Pelosinus sp. IPA-1: one gene and its partner. The protein of the gene in region 2 interacts with the protein of the main gene of each other region in a pairwise test. Links are inferred from orthologs where the notes say so. Each region holds a gene or a part of one and is shown on either strand. Other genes may lie near its edges. The genes, in order: nrdD and nrdG.

Region 1 (3,220 bases), on a different replicon or contig from region 2:
GTGCCTCATACTTATCTAAGTCCTGAATCCAGCGTCGCCCGACCTGATTCGGTATCCCCTCGGAATGTATAACCTTTTCAATTGTTCCATTTTCTTTGTATTTTACCTGATAAAAACAGGGTACATAAACACCAGAAAGTTGTGCCATTTGGAACAAAATTTCCTGCCGCGAGAGCCCGCGCCCCTTTGCATTGTAATAGGTATCGAGAATCTCATGAATTACCTCTTCCCCTTCACCAATGATGCAAATATCTATGAAATCAGCTAATGGTTCCGGATTAAAGGTAGCACATGGTCCTCCGACTATAATAAAAGGATCTCTCTCACTACGGTCAGCTGCTAATAAAGGTATCTTCCCTAGGGTTAAGATTTGCAAGAAATTAAAATAGTCCATTTCAAAGGTTAAGGAAAAGCCAATTAGAGGGAACTCATATAGCGGCCGCTGTGTTTCAACTGTCATTAAGGGTGTATTGGTACGAATATATTCTGGTTCTGTTTTTTTATCAGGTAAAAATAAGCGTTCACATGCTGTGTCGCCTCTAGAGTTAATTTGCTGGTAAATAATTTGAAACCCTAAATTAGACATACCTACATGGTACGTATTAGGATATACTAGCGCAAAACTCTGCTTCGATCCAGGAGCAAAAACCATTGCTCCCTGTTCCTCAGCTAAGGTTTTTTGTAGTTTTTCTTTTAAAAGCCATGTCAATATGATCACTCCATTTAAAACGCTCTATACTTCTAAAAACAATATTGATTCTTAATCAAATAAATTACAAATTATAATCCACCTTTTTACAAATGTGCTACACGTTGCTCCAACTCTTCATGTTTTGCATCATTAAAGCGGTCAATCGTACTTAAATATCCAGTAATCCGCCTAACTCGCTTAATCTCCGACGCGGCGCACACAGGACAAACGTCCTTATCAATCACGCCAAGAAAGCCACACTTTTCGCAAAAGTCAACAGGAAAGTTAATGCCCGCATAACCCATATCCGATTGTTTCATATAACGAATAATCTCTTCTACCGCATCAAGGTTATTAATTGGTGGGGCTGCAAACTCAACATAGCTAATATGGCCTGCATTGGTATACTTATGATAAATGGCTTCTAACTTAATTTTATCATGTACACTAACGGAATAATTCACGGGAAGATGAAAAGAATTGGTATAATACTCTTTATCCGTCACGCCAGGAATTAAGCCATACTCATGGCAATCCATTTTCACAAAACGTCCTGCCAGTCCTTCTGCTGGCGTAGCTAATAAGGTGAAATTAAGTTTAAATTTATCCGTAGCTTTATCTACCTTATTCCGCATAAAGGCTACAATTTCTTCACCTAAAATCTGAGATTCTTCTGCTTCACCATGATGATTGCCAGTCAAAGCAATAAGCGTTTCAGCTAAACCAATAAAACCAACTGACAATGTACCATTTTTTATCACTTCCTCGATAGTGTCGTTTGGTTTTAGTTTATCTGAATCCAGATATAGTCCCTGCCCCATTAAAAATGGCATATCCTTTACCTTCAGTTTAGCCTGCACTTGATAACGGTGTAATAATTGTTCACAAGTTAAATCCATAAGATCTGATAAACTCTGATAAAATTTCATTAAATTCCGTTCGGCTTTAATCGCTAATCTTGGCAAATTTATCGTTGTAAAACTAAGATTTCCCCGTCCATCCGTTACTTCTGGACCACATACATTGGACATTACTCTCGTACGGCATCCCATATAACCAACCTGATCGCCATAGGGCTTATTAAATGACGCATCCATAAAACTAAAAGTAGGATTCAGCCTTTGGGAGGCCACTCGAATTGCCAATTTAAATAAATCATAATTAGGATTACCCTTACGCAGGTTAACCCCTTCTTTCACCCTAAAAATAATATTCGGGAAAATAGGATTTTCACCATGTCCTAATCCCCTCTCATAAGCAAGCAAAAGATGTTTTGTTACCAGACGTCCAGCGGATGTAACATCCCCACCCACATTAATACTCGAAAAAGGAACTTGCGCTCCAGCTCTACTATGCATGGAGTTTAGATTATAAACAAAGGCCTCCATAGCCTGATATACTTCCTCTTCCTTACATCCATCCATAAATGGGGCCATATCACGATCAAAAAAGGCAAAGGATTGACCACCATGCATATCATTTTGTGAACTTTGCAAAATAATGGCGGCTAAAGCTGCTGCTGATGCTGGCCGTTTTGGCGGACGAATAAAACCGTGCCCATTATTAAAACCATTCTTCAATAATTTCCCAAGGGGGATTTGCACACAAGTTAATGTTTTTCCATAGAAATCCAAGTCATGTATATGAATATCCCCTTTGATATGGGATGACGCTATATGTTCAGGAATAAGGCGATTCAGATAATAAGCTTTACTAGCAGCACTAGCAATTTGTAGCATTTTCGCTGAAGGCGAGTTTGATATATTAGCGTTCTCTCGATTGGTTTCTACTAATATTTCTGCAACCGCATCCATCAGGTAAGACTGACCATCTCGCATACGAGTTCGCTTATCTCTATACAAAATATATGCTTTCGCAGTTTTAGCATGTCCCTTTTCAATCAGTATTTTTTCAACAGCATCTTGGACTTCTTCTACACCAAACGTCCCGGCACTATATTCCTGTTTTAAGAAACGTAAAACATCCAATGTTAATTCCATTGCTAGTTGTTTATCTGCTCCGCCAACTGCTTTAGCTGCTTTAAAAATTGCTTCTGTAATTTTATTTTCGTCAAATACAACCTCACGTCCATCTCGTTTCTTGATTTTCATAACTACACCATATCCTCACTTTTAGAGTTTTAACTTGCCTATTCCTTATTCTTCATTAATAATTTTAATTCATCCATAAAATTATTAACATCTGTAAACTGACGATAGACGGAAACAAACCGCACATAGGCCACTTGATCCAACTCTTTTAGCCGCCTCATTACCATCTCACCAATCTGACCAGTCGTTATTTCCCGCTCCATCGTATTACGAATATCCCGTTCTACCATTTCTCCAACCTCTTCAATCTTGCTAATAGGGATATCTCTCTTTTCACAGGCTCTTATAATTCCAGTTAATAATTTATTTTGTTCAAATATTACACGGCGTCCGTCTTTTTTTACTACGATTAAAGGTGATTGTTCTACCATTTCATAGGTAGTAAAACGACGTATACATTCTAAACACTCACGTCTAC
Region 2 (3,182 bases):
CCAGCGTTTGTTTGAAGAATTAGGTTTAGAACAATCCCAGTATGAACAAGCTGTCATAGCGCTTCAGCAAGAAGGTAAAACAGTGATGCTGATGGGAACCAAGGAAGGGATCCTAGGTATGATCGCTGTTGCCGATACGCTGCGGGATAATAGTGCCAATGCCATTAGCGAATTGCGCAAAGCGGGAATTAAACATGTTGCTATGCTGACAGGCGATAACAAGAATGTAGCTGGTTCTATCGCCGAAAAGTTAAATCTTGACTCCTTCTACAGTGAACTTCTGCCAGAAGATAAAGTAACGGCAGTCAAAAAGATCATTAGTGAGTATGGCAGTGTAGCCATGGTCGGTGATGGCGTCAACGACGCCCCTGCTTTAGCTGTAGCCAATATTGGGATTGCCATGGGGGTGGCAGGTTCGGATACTGCCCTTGAGACAGCCGATATTGCCCTCATGTCGGATGACCTTGGAAAACTTGCTTATCTTATCAAACTGAGCCGCAAGACAGTAGGGATTATTAAGCAAAACATTAGCTTTGCCATCTTAATCAAAATTGTCTTCGTCATCCTCACTTTTGCCGGGTATGTCAACCTATGGCTTGCCGTATTTGCCGATATGGGTTCTTCCATACTGGTAACCCTAAACGGCATGCGCCTGATGCGCAAACTCAGGTAACACTAGCAAAAGTCCTGCTACATTCTGTATGAATGTAGCAGGACTTTTTGCATTGTAAGGGAACTAAATAAAGTAAAAGTAAGCTTTTTGGAGGTCCTAACATGTGGATGCCAAGAGAAACTACGGAGTTGATGAATTCGCCGTGGAGCATATTATTTTGGATCATTTCGATTGGAATTACGATAGGGGCAAGCGAATATAGGAAAAAACGTAAATAGGGGTACAATAGAAAATCGAATCGGGAAAGAATCGGTAGGAGGAATTTTCATGGCAGAAATTAAGTTTGAAATCACGGAACACATCGGAGTGTTATCGGAATCAGCTAAGGGCTGGACGAAGGAACTGAACCTTGTAAGTTGGAATGACAAACCACCCAAATATGATCTTCGGGAGTGGTCACCCGATCATGAAAAAATGGGGAAAGGCATTACCTTGTCCAAAGAAGAAATGGCGAAGTTGAAAGAACTATTGTAAAATGAGTAGTAAGAAGAAGGCTTTATACTTATATAACTAAGAATTTATAGGGTTGAATCGAGGTAATAACAATGAAAATTCGATTGGCGTCGCCCATAACCATAGATTCGGTTGTGGATGGCAAGGGTTTGAGAACGGTCATTTGGTGTCAGGGATGTCCACATAACTGCGAAGGCTGCCATAATCCTGATACCCAGAATTTTACGAGTGGTTTTGAGCAAGAGGTCGATGAATTGGTTGAGTCGATTGTCAAGGTACAGCTCCAATCAGGGGTCACCTTCTCCGGTGGCGAGCCTATGATGCAGCCAGCTAGCTGCGCCGCAGTGGCAGAACAGTTAAAAGTGAGAGGTGTCAATATCTGGTGTTATACTGGCTTTACCTTTGAGGAATTAATCAAGAAACCAGACTGTTTACAATTTTTGCAGTACATTGATGTATTGATTGATGGTAAGTTTGATTTGGCATTGAAGAGTTACGATTTAGTGTTCAAGGGATCAGCTAATCAGCGTGTTATTGATGTGCAAGAGAGCTTACGGCAAGGCTCCGTTGTATTATTCGAATAGAGTGTTTGGACGAACCTGACAAAGGTTCGTCTTTTTAGTTGGTAAATAAAATCTCTTGCAACATTTCAAGAGGATGGTATAATACAGGTATAGATGTATATACAACATGTCAACTAGGTGACGTTTCAAATAGTGGCAGCAAAAGGTGGGAAACTATGAAGAAAGTTGATAAGGATTCGCCAATACCATTATATTATCAATTGAAAAATATCATTTCTGAAATGATAGAAAATGAAGAATTAAAAGCAGATGAAGTGGTGCCAACAGAAAGGGAGTTATGTGAAACCCACGGCATTAGCCGCATGACGGCCAATAAGGCAATCGCAAGTTTGGTCAACGAAGGACTTCTGTATCGAGAACGAGGTAAAGGGACCTTTGTTGTCAAGAACAAGGAAAAACATCCTTTGCATAACTTGTTAGGTTTTACGGAAGATATGCAACGACGTGGTATGAGCATTAGTACCAAGATCATTTCCTTTCAACGTAAGCCAGCGACCAAAAAACTGCAGCACGATTTACAAATCGGTGAACAGCAGGAAGTGTTTGAAATCACTAGGCTACGATCTGTCAATGAGGAACCCTATGCCATTGAAACGGCTCATTTGCCAACCATGCTTTGCGAAGGCTTGACGGCTGAATTACTGGAAAACAACTCTTTGTATACCATCTTGGAGAAGGAATTTGGTTTACAAGTGGAATATGCCAATCAAACCATTGAGCCTGTATTGGTCAATGATTATGAGAGCCAAATGTTACAGGTAAAGCAGAAAACCTTGGCATTAATGTTTTCACGGTTGACTTATGCCAAAAAGAACATTCCTATTGAAGTGACCAAGTCCATTTATCGGAGCGATCGATATAAATTTGAAATTACTTTGAATCGATAATTGTTACGAATCAGTATATGTATATGGTACAAATTTTAAAATGACAGATTTGATTTATTTCTATTAGAAAGCACTCTTTTATTTATTGCAGCGAGGCGGGACGTTATATCAGGTCATTTTCTAGTTTGTAAGATATAAAAAACGAATAGGAGGTTCTAACTATGGGAAATTGGTTTGGAAAATTACAAAAGATAGGCAAGGCACTCATGCTGCCAGTGGCAGTATTACCAGCTGCGGCTTTGTTGCTGCGGTTTGGTGCTCCAGATGTTCTTAACATTCCTTTTGTTATGAAGGCTGGTGCGGCGATTTTTGACAACTTGGCATTATTATTTGCAATGGGTATCGCCATTGGTATATCTCACGATAATGGCGGTGCATCTGGATTATCAGGAGCTGTTGGGTACTTAGTGTTAACGAATGGTCTCAAAACCATCAATCCAGATTTGAACATGAGTGTATTAGGCGGTATCTTAAGTGGACTAGTCGCTGGGTATATGTATAATAAATTTTATAATGTTAAACTTCCCGACTTTTTAGGATTCTTTGCCGGGAGACGTTTTGTCCCCATTGCAACGGCAGCATCTG

The links.
Region 1: the proteins of nrdG (region 2) and nrdD interact in binary tests that used the Escherichia coli proteins (3 or more experiments, as listed by UniProt). The link is inferred for Pelosinus sp. IPA-1 from one-to-one orthologs.

Annotation. Positions count from the first base shown.
Region 1 is NZ_BSVC01000004.1:500,967-504,186, forward strand. The notes cover bases 300-3,184. They hold nrdD (anaerobic ribonucleoside-triphosphate reductase), read right to left. Parts: upstream 2,803-3,184; coding sequence 796-2,802; downstream 300-795. Other genes in these bases: QSJ81_RS12275 (TIGR03960 family B12-binding radical SAM protein), read right to left, coding at 300-709; nrdR (transcriptional regulator NrdR), read right to left, coding at 2,841-3,184. Outside these bases: more of QSJ81_RS12275, read right to left, coding at 1-299; more of nrdR, read right to left, coding at 3,185-3,220. UniProt on the Escherichia coli protein: Catalyzes the conversion of ribonucleotides into deoxyribonucleotides, which are required for DNA synthesis and repair. Can reduce each of the four common ribonucleoside triphosphates.
Region 2 is NZ_BSVC01000002.1:350,314-353,495, forward strand. The notes cover bases 118-2,964. They hold nrdG (anaerobic ribonucleoside-triphosphate reductase activating protein), read left to right. Parts: upstream 118-1,218; coding sequence 1,219-1,710; downstream 1,711-2,964. Other genes in these bases: QSJ81_RS05390 (heavy metal translocating P-type ATPase), read left to right, coding at 118-673; QSJ81_RS05395 (YdbC family protein), read left to right, coding at 941-1,147; QSJ81_RS05405 (GntR family transcriptional regulator), read left to right, coding at 1,866-2,597; nagE (N-acetylglucosamine-specific PTS transporter subunit IIBC), read left to right, coding at 2,759-2,964. Outside these bases: more of QSJ81_RS05390, read left to right, coding at 1-117; more of nagE, read left to right, coding at 2,965-3,182. UniProt on the Escherichia coli protein: Activation of anaerobic ribonucleoside-triphosphate reductase under anaerobic conditions by generation of an organic free radical, using S-adenosylmethionine and reduced flavodoxin as cosubstrates to produce 5'-deoxy-adenosine.